DNA from 2 places in the Streptomyces sp. NPDC038707 genome. Region 1 is predicted to be linked to the other one. Evidence: riboswitches for the same ligand, from Rfam matches in the RefSeq annotation. Region 1 holds a riboswitch; the other holds the start of a gene.
The links. Region 1 has a riboswitch for glycine ahead of gcvT (glycine cleavage system aminomethyltransferase GcvT). Riboswitches for the same ligand answer to the same signal wherever they lie in the genome.
Positions count from the first base shown of each region.

Region 1 (11,104 bases):
TGTAGTAGTGCAGCACCGCCGGGATGATGCCGGCCGCGCCGTTCGTGGGGGCCGTCACCACCCGGCCGCCGGCCGCGTTCTCCTCGTTCACCGCCATGGCGTAGAGCGTGATCCACTCCATCGCGTGCGCCAGCGGGTCGCCCTCGGCGCGCAGCTGGCGGGCCGAGACGGCCGCGCGGCGGCGCACCTTCAGTCCGCCGGGCAGGATGCCCTCCCGGGACATGCCGCGCTGGACGCACTCGCGCATCACCCGCCAGATCTCCAGCAGGCCCGCGCGGATCTCCTCCTCGGTGCGCCAGGCCCGCTCGTTCTCCAGCATCAGCGAGGAGATCGACAGGCCCGTCTCCTTCGTCAGGCGCAGCAGCTCGTCGCCGGTGCGGAACGGGTACTTCAGGACCGTGTCGTCCAGCACGATCCGGTCTGCGCCCACCGCGTCCTCGTCCACCACGAAGCCGCCGCCGACCGAGTAGTAGGTCTTCGTCAGCAGCTCGGCGCCCGAGTCGTCGTACGCCCACAGGGTCATCCCGTTCGCGTGGTACGGCAGCGCCTTGCGGCGGTGCAGCACCAGGTCGTCGTCGCAGGAGAACGGGATCTCGTGCGTGCCGAGGAGGGAGATCCGCCCGGCCTGCCGGATCCGCTCCACCCGCTCGTCGGCCGCCTCCACGTCCACCGTGCGCGGCGAGGCGCCCTCCAGGCCCAGCAGCACCGCCTTCGGGGTGCCGTGGCCGTGACCGGTCGCGCCGAGGGAGCCGTACAGCTCGCAGCGCAGGGACGCGACCCGGTCGAGCAGACCCTCGTTGCGCAGCCTGCGGGCGAACATGCGCGCCGCGCGCATCGGGCCGACCGTGTGGGAGCTGGACGGGCCGATGCCGATCGAGAACAGGTCGAAGACCGAGATGGCCACGGGGGACTCCTCAAGACAGGGTGGTGCAAAAAGGGCGGTACAGGGGCGCGGGCACCGCGCACACCGGTACTCCCAGTGTGCGCGGTGCCCCGCGAAAGGTGACTTACTTGCTCAGACCCGGGTACAGCGGGTGCTTGTCGGCGAGCGCCTTCACCCGTGCCTTGAGCGCCTCGGCGTCGTAGGACGGCTTCAGCGTCTCGGCGATCACGTCGGCGACCTCGGCGAAGTCCTCGGCCGTGAAGCCGCGGGTGGCCAGCGCCGGGGTGCCGATGCGCAGACCCGAGGTGACCATCGGGGGGCGCGGGTCGTTCGGGACGGCGTTGCGGTTGACCGTGATGCCGACCTCGTGCAGCCGGTCCTCGGCCTGCTGTCCGTCCAGCTCGCTCTCGCGCAGGTCCACCAGGATCAGGTGCACGTCCGTGCCGCCGGACAGCACGTTCACCCCGGCCTCGCGCGCGTCGGCCGCGGTCAGCCGCTCGGCGAGGATGCGGGCGCCCTCCACCGTACGGCGCTGGCGCTCCTTGAAGTCCTCGCCCGCCGCGACCTTGAAGGACACGGCCTTGGCCGCGATCACGTGCTCCAGCGGACCGCCCTGGAAGCCCGGGAAGACGGAGGAGTTCAGCTTCTTCGCGAAGTCCTTCTTCGCGAGGATGATGCCGCCGCGCGGGCCGCCGAGCGTCTTGTGGGTGGTGGAGGTCACCACGTCGGCGTACTCCACCGGGTTCGGGTGCAGACCCGCGGCGACCAGGCCGGCGAAGTGCGCCATGTCGACCCACAGGTACGCGCCGCTCTCGTCGGCGATCCGGCGGAACTCGGCGAAGTCCAGCTGCCGGGGGTACGCCGACCAGCCCGCGATGATCACCTTGGGGCGGTGCTCCTTGGCGAGCCGCTCCACCTCGGCCATGTCGACCAGGCCGGTCTCGGCGTCCACGTGGTAGGCGACCACGTCGAACTGCTTGCCGGAGAAGTTCAGCCGCATGCCGTGGGTCAGGTGGCCGCCGTGCGCCAGGTCCAGGCCGAGGATGGTGTCCCCGGGCTGGGCCAGCGCGAACAGGGCCGCCTGGTTCGCGGAGGCGCCGGAGTGGGGCTGCACATTGGCGTACTCGGCGCCGAACAGCTCCTTGACCCGGTCGATGGCGATCTGCTCGGCCACGTCGACGTGCTCGCAGCCGCCGTAGTAGCGGCGGCCCGGGTAGCCCTCGGCGTACTTGTTGGTGAGGACCGAGCCCTGCGCCTCCATGACCGCGAGCGGCGCGAAGTTCTCGGAGGCGATCATCTCCAGCGTCGACTGCTGGCGGCTCAGCTCGGCGTCGACCGCGGCGGCGATCTCCGGGTCCAGCTCGTGCAGGGGCGTGTTCAGGACAGTCATGGGACTACGACTCCTCAGCCGGCGGTGAAGGCGGTGTACTCGTCCGCGGAGAGCAGCTCGGCCGGCTCCTCGGTGACGCGTACCTTGAACAGCCAGCCGCCCTCGAAGGGGGCCGAGTTCACCAGCGACGGGTCGTTGACGACGTCCTCGTTGACCTCGGTGACCTCACCGGTGACCGGCGAGTACAGGTCGGAGACCGACTTCGTCGACTCCAGCTCGCCGCAGGACTCGCCCGCGGACACCGTGGAGCCGACCTCGGGGAGCTCGACGAAGACGACATCGCCGAGCGCGTTGGCCGCGTGCTCCGTGATGCCGACCGTCGAGACGCCGTCCTCGGCGTCCGACAGCCACTCGTGCTCCTTGCTGTAGCGCAGCTGCTGGGGGTTGCTCATGGCCTGAATTCTCCTGTACGCGCGGGAGTGATGGTGACGGGGGGACGTGGGAAACCGCTGGTGAGCGGGCGAATGTGCGCAGGGTCACGGACCGCCGCGGGACCGGGGACCGGGACCCGCGGGCGTGCGCCCGGCGGCTACTTCTGGCGCTTGTAGAACGGCAGCGCCACGACCTGGTGCGGCTCGTGGGCGCCCCGGATGTCCACGCCGACGCCCTCGGTGCCCGGCGCCGCGTGCGCCGCGTCGACGTAGGCCATGGCGATCGGCTTGCCCAGGGTGGGGGAGGGGGCGCCGGAGGTGACCTCGCCGATCACCTCGCCGCCGGCCACCACGGCGTACCCGGCGCGCGGCACCCGGCGGCCCTCGGCGACCAGCCCGACCAGCACCCGGGGCGGGTTCTGCTCCGCCCGGGCGGCGGCCTCGGCCAGCGCCGCGCGGCCCACGAAGTCGCCCTCCTTCTCGAACTTGACCACGCGGCCCAGCCCGGCGTCGAAGGGGGTCAGGGAGGTGGACAGCTCGTGCCCGTACAGCGGCATGCCCGCCTCCAGGCGCAGCGTGTCCCGGCAGGACAGCCCGCACGGGACCAGACCGACGCCCTCGCCCGCCTCGGACAGCGCCTGCCAGAGGGCGACGGCGTGCTCCGGCTTCACGAACAGCTCGAAGCCGTCCTCGCCGGTGTAGCCGGTGCGGGCGATCAGCGCCGGGACGCCGGCCACCGTGCCGGGCAGGCCGGCGTAGTACTTCAGGCCGTCCAGGTCGGCGTCGGTCAGGGACTTCAGGATGCCGGGGGACTCGGGGCCCTGCACCGCGATCAGCGCGTAGGCGTCCCGGTCGTCACGGACCTCGGCGGCGAAGCCGGCCGCGCGCTCGGTGAGCGCGTCCAGCACCACCTGGGCGTTGGAGGCGTTGGCCACGACCATGTACTCGGTCTCGGCCAGCCGGTAGACGATCAGGTCGTCCAGGATGCCGCCGTCGGCCCGGCAGATCATGGTGTAGCGGGCGCGGCCGACGCCGACGGAGGCGATGTTGCCGACCAGGGCGAAGTTCAGGAAGGCGGCGGCCTCGGCGCCGGTCACGGTGATCTCGCCCATGTGGGACAGGTCGAACAGACCGGCCCGGGTGCGCACGGCGGTGTGCTCGTCGCGCTCGGAGCCGTAGCGCAGGGGCATGTCCCAGCCGGCGAAGTCGGTCATCGTCGCGCCCAGCGAGCGGTGCACGGCGTCGAGCGCGGTATGACGGAGTTCGGTACTGCTCATCGGTCGGTCGTCTCCCAGGGCAAAGGACGGGCGAGGAACGTTCCTCCCCATCTGTCATCGGGACCTGAGAGGTTCGCCACGACCGCCACGGGGACGATCGCCGGCTTGCACCTTGGGTGGGACCGCCGACGGCGGCGGCCCGCTTTTCAGATGTGCCTCGCCCGCGCGGTAACGGGGCCTGAGAGATTCAAGGGAGGGACTTGCTCCTTCGGCGCCCCAGGCGGCCCCGAGGGGGCCCGGGGACTCTCCCGCGCGGATTCAAACGGCCGGTATGCAGTTGGCGGGCTCATCATTGCACGCCGCACCCCGGCCATCCAGAGCACGCCGGTTGTGACCGACCTGTGGCCGTACGCACACGAACCGCCGACCGTTCTCCATTACCTTCTCTTTACACAGAACGGGCAGGGGATCGACCGAGCCCCCGGGAGGACGATCACGGTGAACAGGACCTCGGCCTACGCCGCCCACGCCGGTCCCGCGGTGCCGGGACAGCCCTCCGCGGCGGCCCGCGAGCGGGGCGCGGACCGCCCCGCGCCGGTCGTCCGCGACCTGCGCGACCGGGCCGGGCGCAGCCCGCACGCCCTCCTCTTCGGCCCCCGCGACCTGGTGGTGATCACCGGCCTGCCCGGCAGCGGCAAGTCCACCCTGATGCGCCGCGCGGTCACCGGCCGCCGCGTCGACTCCCAGGACACCCGCGACCACTGGCAGGCCCGCGTCCCCGGCTTCCTGCCCTACGCGCTCTACCGCCCCCTGGTCCGCCTCGCCCACTACGCCGGACTGCGCCGGGCCCTGCGCACCGGCGAGGGACTCGTCGTGCACGACTGCGGCACCCAGCCGTGGGTGCGCGCCTGGCTGGCCCGCGAGGCCCGGCGCCGGGGCGGCACCCTGCACCTGCTGCTCCTGGACGTCAGCCCCGAGACGGCCCGGCAGGGCCAGCGCGAGCGCGGCCGGGGCGTCTCCCGCTACGCCTTCGGCCGTCACCGCCGCACCACCGCCCGGCTGCTGCGCGCGGTGGAGAAGGGGAGACTGCCGGCCGGCTGCGGTGCGGCGGTGCTGCTGGACCGGGACGCGGCGGACGTCCTCGTCCGCGTCGGCTTCACTCGGTGAGGCACTGTCGGCGCCACCCGCTAGCCTTCATGGTCACACCAGTGGTTCCCAGCAGGCGGTAGGCACATGGACTTCCCGGCGGACTTCCCGGCACAGGCGCACCCGCACCCGCACGGCGGTTGGCCCGGCAACGAGCTGGAGGAGGTGTTGTCGGCCTCCCTCGGCATCCCCGCGGCGGGCGGCCGGATCGTCGAGGTCCTCGGCCGCAGCTTCCTGTGGATCCCGCTGCCGAACGGCGGGGGCCCGGACAGCGGCCCGCTGGACCTGCCGACGCTGGACATCGGCGGCCAGGCGTACGTCCCGGTGTTCAGCTCCGAGGAACAGCTGCGCCAGGTGGCCGGCTCCCACATGGCGTACACCATCGCCCCGGCGGTGGAGTTCGCGCGCGGTCTGCCCCCGCAGGTGGGGATCGCCGTCAACCCCGAGGGCGTGGTCGGCATACCGCTGCCGCCCGAGGCGGTGGCCGAGCTGTGCCGGGTGGGCCGCACCCCGCTCGACGGCCCGGGCACCGGCGGCCGGGTCCGCCTCTTCGAGCCCGACTGGCAGGACGACCCGGTCGACTTCCTCGCCGCCGCCCGTGCCGAGTTCGCCGAGACCGGCGTGGTCCTCACCGCCCGCCGCTGCCTGGCCGCCGTCGAGACGGCCGACCCGGCGCTGTTCGTGGGCGTCGAACTCTCCCAGTGGGAAGGAGACCTGCGCGCCCTGCCCCTCCAGGCCCTCGGCAGGGCCCTGACCGCGGTCCCCGTCAAGTGGCCCGTCAACCTGGTCCTCCTGGACGTCACGGACGACCCGGTGGCGACCTGGCTGAAGACGAACGTCCGCCCCTTCTACCAGTACGGCCACTGACCCGAGCCCCGCAGGGGCGCGGGGAACCCTCCACGCACCCGCACACGCGAGCGAACCGAAGGCCCCGAGCCGGTAGGCGCATAAGCTGTGCTCAAACGCCGGGTCACAGAAAAGAAGGGGCACACCAGGTGAGCGCGAGCCACAGCGGCAGCGTCGAGCACATGCTGCGCCAGGTCACGCCCGGACGCTACGACGCCTACGAGGCCCTGCTCCGCGCCCTCGCCACCCCCTCCGCCGGCCAGGTCTTCATGTTCCTGTGGCACGGCCAGGCCGGCGCCCCGGACGCCCAGTACGGGACCATGGAGGTGGACGGCTTCCCCTACGCCCCCTGCGTCACCTCCGCCCAGGAGCTGTCGGCCAGTGGCTGGAACCGTTCCTACGAGGTGGCCGACGGCCTGGACGTGGCCCGCATCCTCTACCCCGACCACTACGGCCTCTGGCTCAACCCGCACGCCCCGGGCGGCGGCGTCGGCATCCCCTGGCCGGACCTGCGCCGCATCGCGACCGGTCTGGACCGCCAGCCCGCCGGCCCGCTGCGCCTGTCGGAACCCGGCATCGAGATCCCGCAGTTCTACGCCCTGCTGGCGCAGAACGCGCACCGCACCCCCGCGCTGCGCTCGCTGCGCCGCGCCTGGGTGCAGCCGGCGCTCGGGGCGCCGTACCTCGCCATCGGGCTGGACGTGTACGACACCTCGCCCGCCGCGGTGGACTCGGTGCGGGCCATGATGCAGCAGTCCATCGGCGCGGTCCCGGAGGGGCTGCCGGTCTCGACGGTCGCCATGACCGACGGCTACGACCCGGTGGTGATGTGGATGCGGGCCCACGCGCGCCCCTTCTACGACCGCGAGGCGCACGCCCCGGTGCCGCCGCAGCAGCCCCCGCTCCAGGTGCCGCCCCCGCCGCAGACCCCGGCCGGCGGGTACGGCTATCCGCCGGCGCACGGCGGCTACTGACCAACTCGGCGGCCGAGCGGGTTTATTGACGGAGCCGCATAATCCATAGGATCGGGTCGCTTCTGCGCGCGTAGACATCGACCCGAACGTCCGGAACCGCATGGAATCGCCGTTCTGTCCCAACTGACCCACGTCCGGGGGACGTTACCCGCTGTTCGGATAACGGAATCCCCCGCACTGCATCACGGTTGCGCATACTTTCGCCGTCAGCTCTGGCGGGTGATCACAACCACGCTGAAGACTCGCGACTCAGACACGAGGCCGCGGCCTTGTGATCGATGGCAAGTCGACAAAGCCGCAATCCGCGGCAGGCGCAGGCCGGTCACCACCGGCGAGAGGGGTCGCTCACCGTGACCGCACCGATCGAGACCACCGGGGCGGCAGCCGAGGCACAGCCGGAGGCTGTGCTGGAGGGTGCCGGTAAGGGGCAGATCGAGGGTCGTTCCCTGGGCCAGATCGCCTGGACCCGGTTCAAGAAGGACAAGGCCGCCGTCGCCGGCGGCGTCATCGTGATCCTGCTGATCCTCCTCGCCGTCCTCTCGCGCCCCATCCAGGCCGTGTTCGGCCTCGACCCCAACGCCTTCCACCAGGACCTGATCACCCCGGACACCTCGCTGCCCACGGGCAGTTGGGGCGGCATGAGCGCGGACCACCCGCTCGGTGTGGACCCGAAGTTCGGCCGGGACATCGCCACCCGCATCCTGGAGGGCTCCTGGGTGTCGCTGGTGGTCGCCTTCGGCGCCACCATCCTGTCCAACGTCATCGGCGCGATCATGGGTGTCATCGCGGGCTACTACGGCGGGCGGGTGGACTCGATCATCAGCCGGCTGATGGACACCTTCCTCGCCTTCCCCCTCCTGCTGTTCGCGATCGCCATCTCCGCCACCCTCCAGGGCGGCGCCTTCGGCCTCAACGGCCTGCCGCTCCACCTGAGCGTGCTCATCTTCGTCATCGGCTTCTTCAACTGGCCGTATCTGGGCCGGATCGTGCGCGGCCAGACCCTGGCCCTGCGCGAGCGCGAGTTCGTCGACGCGGCCCGGGGCATGGGCGCCAAGGCCCCGTACATCCTGTTCCGGGAACTGATGCCGAACCTGGTCGGCCCGATCATCGTCTACTCGACGCTGCTGATCCCGACCAACATCATCTTCGAGGCGTCGCTGAGCTTCCTCGGCGTCGGCATCCAGCCCCCGCAGGCGTCCTGGGGCGGCATGCTCCGCGAGGCTGTCACCTACTACCAGGTGGACCCCCAGTACATGATCATCCCCGGACTCGCCATCTTCGTCACCGTCCTGGCGTTCAACCTGCTCGGTGACGGTCTCCGCGACGCTCTCGACCCGCGCAGCCGCTGAAGCCTGCTGCGGAGAGTCCGACAATTTTCCAATCAATGGAGGGGAAAGCGCCCATCATGCGAAGGTCAGCGCTGGCCGCTATCGCGGCCATCGGCTCCGCCAGCCTGTTTCTTTCGGGTTGCAGCAAGGCCGATGACAACACCAACGAGAACGGCACCAAGTCGGCCGGGGCCAACGCCGCGACCAAGGGCGTCGTGAACGCGTCGGACAAGAAGGGCGGCACGGTCACCTACGAGATGTCCGACGTCCCGGACTCCTTCGACCCGGGCAACACGTACTACGCGTACATGTACAACCTCAGCCGGCTGTACGCCCGTCCGCTGATGACCTTCAAGCCCGGCCCGGGCGACGAGGGCAACACCCTCGTCCCGGACCTCGCGGCGAGCAAGGGCCAGCCCAGCGACGGCGGCAAGACCTGGACGTACAAGCTGCGTGCGGGCCTGAAGTACGAGGACGGCACGCCGATCACCTCGAAGGACGTCAAGTACGCCGTCGAGCGCTCCAACTTCGCGCGTGACGTGCTCTCCCTCGGCCCGAACTATTTCCAGCAGTTCATGGCCGGCGGCGACAAGTACAAGGGCCCGTACAAGGACAAGAACCCCAAGGGCCTTTCCTCCATCGCGACGCCGGACGACACCACGATCGTCTTCCACCTCAAGCAGGCCTTCCAGGAGTTCGACTACCTGGTCGCCACCCCGCAGACGGCTCCGGTGCCCAAGGCGAAGGACACCGGCGTCGACTACGTCAAGCACATCGTGTCCTCCGGCTCCTACAAGTTCCAGAGCTACGAGGACGGCAAGCAGGCCGTGCTCGTGCGCAACGAGAACTGGGACCCGAAGACCGACCCGCTGCGCAAGCAGCTGCCGGACAGGATCGTCGTCAAGCTGAAGGTCAACCCGGAGACCATCGACCAGGACGTCACGGCCGGCAACGCCATCGACCTGGTCGGCACCGGTGTCCAGGCCTCCACCCAGGCCGAGGTGCTCACCGACGAGGCCAAGAAGGCCAACACGGACAACACCTACGGCGGCCGCCTCGTCTACCTGGCGATCAACAGCAAGCTGAAGCCGTTCGACAAGCCCGAGTGCCGCAAGGCCGTGCAGTACGCCATCGACAAGGTCTCCGTGCAGACCGCCGAGGGCGGCCCGGTCCGCGGTGAGATCGCCTCCACCGTCCTGCCCCCGGACATCCCGGGCTACGCCAAGGCCGACGCCTACGCCACCAAGGACAGCAAGGGCGACGTCGCCAAGGCCAAGGACCAGCTGAAGGCCTGCGGCAAGACCTCGATCTCCACCAACATCACGGCCCGCTCGGACCGTCCGCAGGAGATCGACGCGGCCACCGCGATCATCAACTCGCTGAAGAAGGTCGGCATCAACGCCAGCCTCAAGCAGTACCCGTCCGGCAAGTACTTCACGGACTACGCCGGCGTGCCGAAGTTCACCCAGAAGCAGAACATCGGCCTGATGATGATGCAGTGGGGTGCCGACTGGCCCTCCGGCTACGGCTTCCTGCAGCAGATCCTGAACGGCAAGGCGATCAGCCAGTCCGGCAGCACCAACCTGTCGCAGTACGACAACAAGGAAGTCAACCAGCTGCTGGGCAAGGCGATCGCCACCCAGGACACCGGCGAGCGCAACAGCCTCTACACCCAGATCGACAAGAAGACCATGGACGACGCCGTCCTCGTCCCGCTGACCTACTTCAAGGTCCTGCTGGGCCGTCCGCAGAACTACACCAACCTGGTTTCCACGGCGGCCTTCAGCGGTCAGTACGACTACCTCAACATCGGCGTCGCGTCGAAGTAGCAGCCCCGGAAGGCAGGTGAAGGCATTGGTGCCCGTGGGCCTCCCCGCCCGCGGGCACCAGCGCCGGCCCCCGTGATCTCGTACATCCTCCGCCGGACGTTCGCGGCAGTGATCCTGCTGCTGGTCGTCTCCGCGGTCACCTTCGCCATCTTCTTCCTGCTGCCGCGACTCGCCGGCCAGACGGCGGACCAGCTGGCACAGCAGTACATCGGCAAGAGCCCGTCGAAGGCGGACATCGCCGCGGTCAAGCACAACCTCGGTCTGGACCAGCCCGTCTACGTCCAGTACTGGCACTTCATCAAGGGGATCGTGGCCGGCGCCACGTACGACCTCGGCCCGACCACGGTGCACTGCGACGCGCCGTGCTTCGGCTACTCCTTCAAGAACCACCAGGCGGTCTGGCCGGAGCTGACCTCCCGCATCCCGATCACGGCCTCGCTGGCCGCGGGCGCCGCCGTGCTGTGGCTCATCTCCGGTGTGGTGGTCGGCGTGATCTCCGCGCTGAAGCCGCGGTCGTTCTTCGACCGCCTCTTCATGGGCGTCGCGCTCGCCGGTGTCTCGCTGCCCATGTTCTTCACGGGCAAGCTGGCGCAGCTGCTCTTCACCGTGCAGATCCCCATCTTCGGTCGCACCTACGTCCCGCTCACGGAGAACCCGGCGCAGTGGGCCAACACCCTCTTCCTGGCCTGGTGTTCGCTCGCCCTGCTGTACTCCGCCATCTACGCCCGGCTGACCCGCTCGGGGATGCTGGAGACGATGAACGAGGACTTCATCCGCACCGCCCGGGCCAAGGGCCTGGTCGAGCGCCGGGTGGTGGTCAAGCACGGGCTGCGCTCCGCGCTCACCCCGATCATCACCGTCTTCGGCATGGACCTCGGTCTGCTGCTCGGCGGCGCCGTGATCACCGAGTCCGTGTTCTCGCTGCACGGCATCGGCGAGTACGCGGTGCAGGGCATCACCGACAACGACCTGCCCAAGATCCTCGGCGTGACCCTGCTCGCCGCCTTCTTCGTCGTGATCGCAAATCTTGTGGTGGACGTGCTCTACGCCGCCGCCGACCCGCGGGTGAGGCTCTCGTGACCGAACTCTCCAAGACCGGCACCGCGGCGGGCGAGTCCGC
Region 1 covers NZ_JBEZUP010000034.1:34,236-45,339, forward strand. The annotation lists gene AB0E62_RS32390 (L-serine ammonia-lyase) at 1-904, opposite strand, end outside; gene glyA (serine hydroxymethyltransferase) at 1,008-2,273, opposite strand; gene gcvH (glycine cleavage system protein GcvH) at 2,288-2,665, opposite strand; gene gcvT (glycine cleavage system aminomethyltransferase GcvT) at 2,803-3,921, opposite strand; glycine riboswitch at 4,078-4,182, opposite strand; gene AB0E62_RS32410 (AAA family ATPase) at 4,360-5,028, shown strand; gene AB0E62_RS32415 (enhanced serine sensitivity protein SseB) at 5,095-5,874, shown strand; gene AB0E62_RS32420 (enhanced serine sensitivity protein SseB C-terminal domain-containing protein) at 6,036-6,827, shown strand; gene AB0E62_RS32425 (ABC transporter permease) at 7,178-8,176, shown strand; gene AB0E62_RS32430 (ABC transporter substrate-binding protein) at 8,212-9,984, shown strand; gene AB0E62_RS32435 (ABC transporter permease) at 10,057-11,064, shown strand; gene AB0E62_RS32440 (ABC transporter ATP-binding protein) at 11,061-11,104, shown strand, end outside.

Region 2 (11,104 bases), on a different contig from region 1:
CTGGAGGTCCGTGCCGCGCTCCGCCGCCATCTGGCCGAGTTCGAGGCCGTATCGGTCCTGGTCACGCACGATCCGCTGGACGCCATGGTGCTCGCGGACCGCCTGGTGGTCGTGGAGCACGGCCGGGTCGTGCAGGAGGGCACCCCCGCCGACATCGCCCGGCACCCGCGCACCGACTACATCGCCCGGCTGGTCGGCCTGAACCTCTACCGGGGACGGGCCGCGGGACACACCGTACGGCTCGACGCGGGACCCGCGATCACGACCACGGAGGAGCTGTCCGGGCCGGCCTTCGTGGCGTTCCCGCCGTCCTCCGTGACCCTGTTCCGGGACCGGCCGTCCGGCACCAGCGCCCGCAACCTGTGGCGCTGCGAGGTGGCCGGCCTGGAGACGCACGGCGACCAGATCCGCGCCGACCTCACCGGCGAACTGCCGCTCGCGGCGGACCTGACGACGGTGGCCGCCGCCGAGCTGGACCTGCGTCCCGGTGCACCGGTCTGGGCTATGGTGAAAGCAGCCCAGACCCACGCGTATCCGGCCTGACCGGACCCACGCTCTCCTGGTGGGTGGCCATGACCCTGAGCATCCGCAACCAGCTGCCCGGCACCGTCACCGAAGTCCACGCGGGCGAGGCGCGGGCCACCGTCGCGGTCCGGCTGGACGGCGGCCCGCGCCTGCTGGCCGTCATCACGCCGGAGGCCGCCGAGCAGCTCCGCCTCGGCCCCGGCAGCCCCGTGCACGCCCTGGCGAAGGCCACGGAGGTGTCCCTCGCCACCCGTGACGCCGAGGGGCTGTCCCTCCGCAACCGGTTCGCCGGCACCGTCACCGAGATCCGTCCGGGCGCGGTCATGACATTGGCGTAGAGCGCCACGGCCGCCGGCGAGATCACCTCCGTGATCACCGGGGAAGCGGCCACCGGCCTCGTTCTGTTCGTGGGCTCCGACGTCATCGCCCTGATCAAGGCGACGGAGGTCTCACTGGCGGCCCCGTAGCGGCGCGAAAGGCCCTGCCCGGGCTTCTCCGGGCAGGGCCTTCGGCAGCGGTTCGCTCAGTCCTCGTAGGCGTCCAGCGGCGGGCAGGAGCACACCAGGTTGCGGTCGCCGAAGGCCTGGTCGATGCGGCGCACCGGCGGCCAGTACTTGTCGGCGGCCGGGGCACCGGCCGGGAAGACGGCCTCCTCACGGCTGTAGGCGTGCGCCCACTCACCGCTCAGCGCGGCGGCCGTGTGCGGGGCGTTCCGCAGCGGGTTGTCCTCCGCGGGCCACTCGCCCGAACCGACCTTGTCGATCTCCGCGCGGATCGCGATCAGCGCGTCGCAGAAACGGTCCAGCTCGGTGAGGTCCTCCGACTCGGTCGGCTCGATCATCAGCGTGCCGGCCACCGGGAAGGACATGGTCGGCGCGTGGAAGCCGTAGTCGATCAGGCGCTTGGCGACATCGTCCACGCTCACGCCGGTCGCCTTGGTGAGCGGACGCAGGTCGATGATGCACTCGTGCGCGACCAGGCCGCCGGGGCCGGTGTAGAGCACCGGGAAGTGCGGCTCCAGGCGCTTGGCGATGTAGTTCGCCGACAGCACGGCCACCTGGGTGGCCCGCTTCAGCCCCTCGCCGCCCATGAGCCGGACGTACGCCCAGGAGATCGGCAGGATGCCCGCGCTGCCCCACGGAGCCGCCGAGATCGGACCCACGCCCGTGGCCGGGCCGGCCTCCGGCTGGAGCGGGTGGTTCGGCAGGTACGGCGCGAGGTGCGAGCGGACCGCGACCGGGCCGACGCCCGGACCGCCGCCGCCGTGCGGGATGCAGAACGTCTTGTGGAGGTTCAGGTGGGAGACGTCACCGCCGAAGTGGCCCGGCTTGGCGAGGCCGACGAGCGCGTTGAGGTTGGCACCGTCGACGTACACCTGGCCGCCGGCCTCGTGGACCCGGGCACAGATGTCGGCGACGTGCTCCTCGAACACACCGTGCGTGGACGGGTAGGTGATCATCAGCACCGCCAGCTCGTCGCGGTACTGCTCGATCTTGGCGCGCAGGTCCTCGACGTCGATCTCGCCGTCCTCGGCGGTCTTGACGACGACGACCTTCATGCCGGCCATCACGGCGCTGGCGGCGTTGGTGCCGTGCGCGGAGGACGGGATCAGGCAGACGGTGCGCTGCTCGTCGCCGTTGGCGCGGTGGTAGCCGCGGACGGCGAGCAGACCGGCCAGCTCGCCCTGGGAGCCGGCGTTCGGCTGGAGGGAGACCTTGTCGTAACCGGTGACCTCGGCGAGCCGGTCCTCCAGCTCGCGGATGAGGGTGAGGTAGCCCTGCGCCTGCTCGGCGGGCGCGAAGGGGTGCAGCTGCCCGAACTCGGGCCAGGTGACCGGCTCCATCTCCGTGGTCGCGTTGAGCTTCATGGTGCAGGAGCCCAGCGGGATCATGCCGCGGTCGAGCGCGTAGTCACGGTCGGCCAGCCTGCGCAGGTAACGCAGCATCGCGGTCTCGGAGCGGTGCTGGTGGAAAACCGGGTGGGTGAGGTACGCGTCGGTGCGCAGCAGCGCCTCGGGCAGGGCGTCCCCGGCGGTCGCGTCCAGCGCCTCGATGTCGGCCTCGGCGCCGAAGGCGGCCCAGACGGCTTCCAGCCGGGCCCGGTCGGTGGTCTCGTCGCACGCGACGGAGACGTGGTCGGCGTCGACCGGCCACAGGTTGACGCCCTTGTCCCGGGCGGCGGCGACGACCTCGGCGGCCTTGCCGGGCACCCGCGCGGTGACGGTGTCGAAGAAGGCGCCGTGGACGATCTCCACACCGGCGGCCCGCAGCCCCTCGGCGAGGAGGGTGGCGTAGCGGTGCGTGCGCCGCGCGATGGTCTTCAGGCCCTCGGGCCCGTGGTAGACGGCGTACATGCCGGCCATGACGGCGAGCAGCACCTGCGCGGTGCAGATGTTGCTGGTGGCCTTCTCGCGGCGGATGTGCTGCTCACGGGTCTGCAGCGCGAGCCGGTAGGCCTTGTGGCCGTCGGCGTCGACGGAGACACCGACCAGGCGGCCGGGCAGGCTGCGCGCGAACTTCTCGTGCACGGCCATGTAGCCGGCGTGCGGACCGCCGAAGCCCATGGGCACGCCGAAGCGCTGGGTGGTGCCGACGGCGATGTCCGCGCCCAGCTCGCCCGGCGAGACCAGCAGGGTCAGGGCGAGCAGGTCGGCGGCCACGGTCACCAGGGCGCCCAGCTCGTGCGCCTGGTCGATGACGGGCTTGATGTCCCGTACGGCACCGGAGGCGCCCGGGTACTGGATCAGTACGCCGTTGATCTCGCGCGCGGCGATGTCGGCCGGGATGCCGTCGCCGAGGTCGGCGACGACGACCTCCACGCCGGTCGGCTCGGCGCGGGTCTGGATCACGGCGATGGTCTGCGGCAGCGCGTCCGCGTCGACCAGGAACAGGCCCTTCTTGTTCTTGCCCATGCGCCGCGACAGGGCCATCGCCTCGGCGGCGGCCGTGCCCTCGTCCAGCAGGGAGGCACCGGAGGTGGGCAGCCCGGTCAGCTCGGCGACCATCGTCTGGAAGTTCAGCAGGGCCTCCAGCCGGCCCTGGGAGATCTCCGGCTGGTACGGCGTGTAGGCCGTGTACCAGGCGGGGTTCTCCATGACGTTGCGCAGGATGACGGGCGGCGTGAAGGTGCCGTAGTAGCCCAGGCCGATCATGGAGTGCAGGACCTGGTTGCGGTCGGCGAGCGAGCGCAGTTCGGCCAGCACCTCGGCCTCGGTGCGGGCGCCCGGCAGGTCCAGGGAGTCGGCGTTCTTGATCACATCCGGGACCGCGGCGGCGGTCAGCTCGTCCAGCGAGCCGTACCCGACCTGCGCGAGCATCTTCGCCCGCGCCTCCTGGTCGGGTCCGATGTGGCGCTGCTCGAAGGGGATGCCCGCTTCGAGTTCGGAGAGCGGAATGCGATGGGCGGTCATTGCGGAGGCCTCCTGGTCTGACGCGACCTGCGAGGGGCGCCCCGGCACGGGCACCCCGACGGCCTCCCCCTCTGTCATCTGCACCTGAGAGCTTCACCGGGCGCCCGCGGGCACCGGCTTTCACCGTCGGTGAGGGCGGGAGCCGTCGACACCCGCCCTGCTTTCCAGAGTGACCTCGTCCGTGCGGTACGTGAGCCTGAGAGATTCCGGGGAGGAGTTGCTCCTTCGGCGCCTCCGAGGTGGTCGGAGGACTCTCCCGCGCGGGGTCAGCAGCCGCTTGTCAGCCTACCAGCGAGGTCAATGGGGCAGCCTTCGAGTGGCCGCCTCCTCGAATGTGCTCTTTCGTAGTGCTTACGGATGAGTTGCGACCACGTGGAGGAAGAGGGACCGTGCAGACCGACATCGATCCGCGCAGCCTGATCGGCCGCAAGGCGTTCGACCGCAACGGCACCAAGATCGGCACGATCGACGAGGTGTACCTGGACGACGCGACCGGCGTGCCCGAGTGGGCGGCCGTACGCACGGGCCTGTTCTCCCGGGACGCCTTCGTGCCGCTGGAACCCAGCGAGCTGATCGACGGCACTCTGCACGTCCCCTTCGACCGCGCCCTGATCAAGGGCGCCCCCGGCTTCGGCGTGGGCCGCCATCTCTCCCCCGAGCAGGAACTCCAGCTCTACCACCACTACGGTCTCGACGCGGCCTCCTCTCCCCCCGTGCCGGACCACGAATTCGGCAGGCTGGCGGGCTCGGAGGAAACCTGACCGGGCCCTCCCTCCGGCTCACACTCTCCCTCCTGCTCCCAGGCGTGCTCCTGCCGGTCCAGGACGTCTTCCGGGCCCGGGGCACCTTCCAGTCCCCGGCTCCGGGCATCCTCCGGAGCACGGCACCGTGCCGGACCGCGGGTCCCTTCCCGAAGGCGGTCCGCCCCCGGCCCGGGAGCCGCTCCTCGAGCAAGGGTCTCCTCGGGGATGCGGGCCGCGTCCCGGGCGTCGGCCGCCTCCGCCACAGGCCCCCCACCCCGGGCACGGGCCTCTTCCGCGACCTGGGCCCCCTCCGGAACGGCCGGCTCCTCCAGGGCACGGGACTCCTCCGACACGGAGGGCCCCTCCAGCCCCTGGGCCCCCTCCGGAACGGCCGGCTCCTCCAGGGCATGGGACTCCTCCAGGGCACGGGACTCCTCCGGCACGGAGGGCCCCTCCAGCCCCTGGGCCCCCTCCGGAACGGCCGGCTCCTCCAGGGCGTGGGACTCCTCCCCGACCGGCGACCCCTCCAGGGCACGGGACTCCTCCGGCACGGAGGGCCCCTCCAGCCCCTGGGCCCCCTCCGGAACGGCCGGCTCCTCCAAGGCGTGGGACTCCTCCCCGACCGGCGACCCCTCCAGGGCACGGGACTCCTCCGGCACGGAGGGCCCCTCCAGCCCCTGGGCCCCCTCCGGAACCGCCGGTCCCGCCAAGGCGTGGGACTCCTCCCGGACCGGCGACCCTTCCAGCCCGTGGGCCCCCTCCGGAACGTGGGCCCGCTCCGGAACGTGGGCCCGCTCCGGGACGGGGAACTCCTCCGGCGCGGAGGGCCCCTCCAGGGCGGGGGACTCCTCCGGGGCCCGGGGCGGCGCCCCCTGCCGGCCATCGTCCGGCGGGCCGGGACGGGTGGGCAGGTGGGGAGGGTCCGCGACCAGCGGCAACGGATCGGCGGGCGACAGCGCGGGATCGTCGACGAAGAACGTCCGCACCCGCCCCGGCTCCGACTGCGGCGTCTCGAACCGCACCGTCACCCTCCCCACCCCGCTTCCCTGCACCCAGCCCGCCCCGTACTCGGCATGCCGCACATCCTGGCCGGCCCGCCAGTGCCGCTCCACGGCTTCCGGCCGCTCCGCCTCGGGCTCGGCCCCGGCCGCTGCCTCCGCCGGCTCCTCCGCCACCCCCACCGGCACGGCCTGCGCGAACAGGTCCTCCTGGGTGTAGTCGGCGAGCCCGGACACCCCGACCCCGAGCAGCCGTACCCCGCCGGTCGTGTCCACGGAGTCCAGCAGGCGCGCCGCCGCCTCCCGGATGACCACGGGGTCGTCGGTGGGCCCCCGGAGCGTCTCGGAACGGGTCAGGGTGGAGAAGTCGTACCGCCGTACCTTGAGCACGATGGTCCGGCCGGACAGTCCGGCCCCGCGCAGTCGCCGCACGCACCGGTCGGCCAGCCGCTGCACCTCCAGGCCGACCCGCAGCCGGTCGTGGATGTCCACGTCGTAGGTGTCCTCCACCGACACCGACTTGGCCTCCCGCTCGGCCACCACCGGCCGCTCGTCCCGGGCGTGCGCCATCGCGTACAGGGCCTGCCCGTGCGCCTTGCCGAGCAACCGGACCAGCTCGTCCTCGCCCGCCTCCGCCAGCTCCTGCACCGTGGTGATCCCGGCCCGGCGCAGATGGTCCCCGGTGGCCGGCCCGACCCCCGGCAGCGTCCGCACCGGCATGGGCGCCAGCAGGTCGCGCTCGGTACCCGGCTGGATCAGCACCAGCCCGTCCGGCTTGGCCTGCTCGGAGGCGATCTTCGCGAGCATCTTGGAGGCGGCGAGCCCCACCGAACCGGTGAGTCCGGTGACCGCGCGGATGTCCGCCCGCAGCTTCTGTCCGGCCCGGCGCGCCGACTCCTCGTCCCAGGCCGCTCCCCCGGCCTCGAGGTCCACGAACGCCTCGTCCAGGCTCAGCGGCTCCACCAGCGGCGACAGCTCCCGCAGCAGCGCCATCACCTGCTCGCTGATCGTCCGGTACAGCGTGAAGCGCGGCACCAGATAGGCGGCGTTGGGTGCCAGCCGGCGCGCCTGGGCCATGGGCATCGCCGAGTGGACCCCGAACACCCGCGCCTCGTACGACGCGGTGGCCACCACACCGCGCGGTCCGAGCCCGCCCACGACGACCGCCTTCCCGCGCAGGCTCGGCTTGGACGCCTGCTCCACCGAGGCGAAGAAGGCATCCATGTCGAGATGCAGGATCGTGGGCGCGTTTCTCACATCTCCGATGCTGCACCACGGCACTGACAATGCGGTGGTGCCGGTGCCCCGGCCGGTCAGACCGCCCGGTTGCGCCGCCGCGCCAGCTCGTCCGCGGGGTTGTGCCCGACCAGGGTCTCCCCGGTGTCGATGCGCTCGCCGTGCAGCTGGGAGAGGGCGCTTTCCACGTCCCGCCACACCACGCCGACGGCGATCCCGAAGATGCCCTGACCGCCCTGGAGCAGGGCGTGGACCTCGTCCGGCGAGGAGCACTCGTACACGGTGGCGCCGTCGCTCATCAGGGTCATCCGCTCCAGGTCACGGAAACCGCGTTCTCTGAGGTGCTGCACGGCCGTGCGGATGTTCTGCAGCGACACACCGGTGTCCAGAAAGCGCTTCACGATCTTCAGGACGACGACGTCCCGGAAGCTGTACAGCCGCTGGGTGCCCGACCCGTAGGCCGGCCGCACGCTGGGCTCGACGAGACCGGTGCGGGCCCAGTAGTCCAGCTGCCGGTACGTGATGCCGGCGGCAGCGCAGGCCGTGGGCCCGCGGTAACCGATCTGCTCCGACGTCATGGACGCCACCCCTCCGCCGTTCGGCACCGCCGTCGGCAGCTGCGGAGCGTGCTCCACCGCGCCGCCGGGATGGGCATATCCCCCGCTTGGGCGCAGCCGCGAACTCGGGGGCGGGTACGGACCGCTTTCCCCGAAACCGTGTCCCGGGGCACCCCCGACCGTACCGTCGCCGCTGGTTCTCACGCCGACCTCCGTCCTTGACCTGCCTTCTCGACGGTAGGCAGTCACCAGGGGTGCGTCAACGATCGCCACACTCGGCACGCCGAGTGATAATCACCCTAGGAGTGGTTTCCCGTGTCCCACCGCGGGGAAAGGCTAGCCGAATGCCCTCGCCGCGAACCGGAGAACGCTCCCCCTGCCGGAGGCAATTGCCAGGACGCCGACCGCGCGGAACCGCCGACGGCGCCGGGCGAAACCCTGCTCCGGGCCCGGTCCGGCGGGCCGGCCGGGCCGGTCACTGGCTGCTGGTGCCGAAGTCCTCGGGGGAGATCTGGTCGAGGAACTCCCGGAACTTCTCCACCTCGTCCTCCTGCTCGTCGGGAATGGCGATGCCCGCGTCGTCCAGCACCGTGTCACTGCCGTAGATCGGCGTGCCGGTGCGCAGAGCCAGCGCTATGGCATCGGAGGGGCGGGCGCTGACCTCGACCCCACTGGCGAACACCAGCTCCGCGTAGAAGACGCCTTCTCGCAGATCGGTGATGCGCACCTCGGTCAGCTCCTGGCCGACGGCCTCCAGCACGTCCTTGAACAGGTCGTGGGTCAGCGGTCGTGCGGGGGCCATGCCCTGCTGGGCGAAGGCGATCGCCGTCGCCTCCCCCGGCCCGATCCAGATGGGGAGATAACGGTCGCCCCCCACTTCGCGCAGGAGCACGATCGGTTGGTTGGAGGGCATTTCGACCCGGACACCTACGACATCGAGCTCGTTCACACAGCAACCCTAGGCCGTGCCCGGGACGTTTGGGTAGTCGGGCCGGGAACAGGTGCCCGATCCGGACGCCCGGGGGCCCTCTCTTTCACGGGATCCGCACCCCGAGGGCGGTCTTCACCAGGGCCGCGTGCAGCTTCATCGTGAGGTCCGCCAGCTCCTTCGTGCGGGCCTCGGCGTGCGCCCTGGTCTGCGGGTTGCGGTGGCGCTTGAGCGGGGCCACGATCTGGTCGACCAGGCCCGCCTCACGGTCCGCGGCGGCCTTCATCACCCGCAGGTGGCGCGGCTCGATCCCGAACCGGCCCAGCTCGGCGATCAGCGAGGCGACGGTGACGGCCTCGGCGTCGTACGCCCCGTCCTCCAGGGGAGCGATGAGCCCGTAGGACTCCCACTCCTTCAGCTCGCCCTCGTCGATGTCCGCCGCGGCCAGCAGCTCGGCCCTGCCCACCCTGGCCACCGTGGGCTCCTCCACGGACACCGGCCCGTCCGGCGCGCTGCGCTGGCGCCCGACCACGGGCGGCGGGACGGCCTCGCCCCGCTCCATGGCGTCCAGGTGCTCCCGGATCACCTTGAGCGGCAGATAGTGGTCCCGCTGCATCCGCAGGATGTGGCCGAGGCGCTCGACGTCCCCGGCGCTGAACTTGCGGTACCCCGACGGGGTCCGCCGCGGCTCGACGAGCCCCTCCGACTCCAGGAAGCGGATCTTGGAGATGGTGACTTCGGGGAACTCGTCGCGCAGCACGTTCAGCACCGTGCCGATGCTCATCAGCCCACTGTCCCTGGCGGCGGTACCGCTTCCGGCACCGCCGCTCGGTGTTTGAAGCATGGACCTTCCCTCTGGGTTCCCCCGGACACCGTCCGGGGGCGGGTCAGTAGCCCTGCCGGCTCGCGTAGAACACCAGCCGGTACTTGCCGATCTGCACCTCGTCACCGTTCGACAGGGCGACCTGGTCGATGCGCTCGCGGTTGACGTACGTGCCGTTCAGGCTGCCCACGTCGGCCACCGTGAAGGAGCCGTCGGGGGAGCGCCGGAACTCCACGTGCCGCCGGGAGACCGTCACGTCGTCCAGGAAGATGTCGCTCTGCGGGTGCCGGCCGGCCGTGGTCAGGTCGCCGTCCAGCAGGAAGCGGCTGCCCGAGTTCGGCCCCCGGCGCACGACCAGCAGCGCCGAGCCAGGCGGCAGCGCGTCCACCGCGGCCTGCGCCTCCGGGGAGAGCATCGGCAGCGGCGTCTGGCCGGTCGCCTCGGAGTCGTAGGCCTCCAGTCCGGAGATCGAGATCGTGGACGTCGTCTCGGAGGCCCGCTCGGGGGTCAGCCCGGGACGCAGCGGCGCACCGCAGTGGGAACAGAACCGGGCGTTCTCCGGATTGCGGTTACCGCACCTCGTACACACCAGGACCGACATCGACGGATCCTCCTGCCGCGGCTGCCCCGCCGGGGCGTTGGACGCGTACGGGCCGGAGGCGAACCCTCCACCCGTACCTGAGGTTGACGGTTGCCCGAAACCTATGCCGCCGGACTGGGCAGGGTCAACAGACGCCGCGCCCTGACCTCCCGGAATGTCACCGCCCGGACCAGCGACCTGGTCCCGGAACAGCGGGCGCTGGCCCTCCGCGTCAGGCTGTGCGCGATGACGAGCGGTCGCGTTGTCGCGGCCCTCTCGCGCGCTCTTGCCGAACAACTTCGCAAACAACTTCACGGGCGATTCCCCTTGACCGAAACAGACCCGCCCGTGGGGCAGGACGAACCCTGATTGCCTACACCGGCCGAGCCGGACATTCTCACAACGTCCGTATCCACCAAACAGTTTCCACCACGCACCACCCCTTCGGTGCGCCGACCCCCCGCAACCTCTTGCCCCTGGCCGACAGCCCCCATGCGCCGCCGGTTCACTGGGAGGACGACCGAGCGTAGTCAGGCCGCTCCGCCCGCCGCAAGGCGTCCACGACGATCTTGTCCGATCGCTCCACGGTGACTGTGGCCTGCTCTTTCTTCAGAGTCTGCACCACGCCTCCAGGGATGTTCAGCGCCGGCTCGAGGTCCTGCGGCTTGCCGATGACCCTGAAACGATACGGTGCGTTGATCTTGTTCCCGTCGACGCTGACACTCCGGTCGGAGTCGGCGAACCACGTACCGGCGACCACCCGGACCCCGTTGACCTGGATCGCCTCCGCGCCGGCGGCGCGCAACTCCTGGATCGCGTCGAGCAGCATGTCCGCCTTGACCGTCCCCTTCGTGTCCTCGATCGTCATGGTGATGCCGGGGCCCTGGGCCGCCACGGTGCCCGCCAGGATGCCGAGTTGCCTCGCCTTCTCGGCGGTCTGCCTGCGTGCCTCCGCGGCCTGGTCGGAGCTGCTCTGCAGTTCCTGACGCTGCTTTTCGAGTCCCTGCTTCTCGTCCTCAAGACGCTGAGTACGCGAATCCAGTTCATCCAGGATGCGTACAAGATCTTCCTGGCGTGCGCCGCGCAGCGCGCTGTCGGTGTCGCTGTTGGACGCCACCTGCACGGCCAGGCCGAAACCGAGGCCGAACAGCAGTACGGCAACGATGAGTTGCGCCCGGGTGAAACGCGGCGGCCACAGGCCCTTGACGAGCCGCTGCCGCCCGGTCAGCGGCTGCCGGGGCCGCTGACCGGCCGGCTGCCCGGGCGGGGGCACGGGCACCGGCACCTCGGCCGGCAGCTCCCTGC
Region 2 covers NZ_JBEZUP010000054.1:4,929-16,032, reverse strand. The annotation lists gene AB0E62_RS37960 (ABC transporter ATP-binding protein) at 1-543, shown strand, start outside; partial or broken gene AB0E62_RS37955 (TOBE domain-containing protein) at 573-992, shown strand; gene gcvP (aminomethyl-transferring glycine dehydrogenase) at 1,049-3,934, opposite strand; glycine riboswitch at 4,109-4,203, opposite strand; gene AB0E62_RS37945 (PRC-barrel domain-containing protein) at 4,324-4,695, shown strand; partial or broken gene AB0E62_RS37940 (DNA polymerase IV) at 5,515-6,932, opposite strand; gene AB0E62_RS37935 (MerR family transcriptional regulator) at 6,989-7,672, opposite strand; gene AB0E62_RS37930 (bifunctional nuclease family protein) at 7,944-8,417, opposite strand; gene AB0E62_RS37925 (MerR family transcriptional regulator) at 8,503-9,240, opposite strand; gene AB0E62_RS37920 (FHA domain-containing protein) at 9,284-10,114, opposite strand; gene AB0E62_RS37915 (DUF881 domain-containing protein) at 10,305-11,104, opposite strand, start outside.
Region 2: it holds a riboswitch for glycine, as region 1 does, so the genes downstream of both, gcvP (aminomethyl-transferring glycine dehydrogenase) here and gcvT (glycine cleavage system aminomethyltransferase GcvT) in region 1, are expected to answer to the same signal.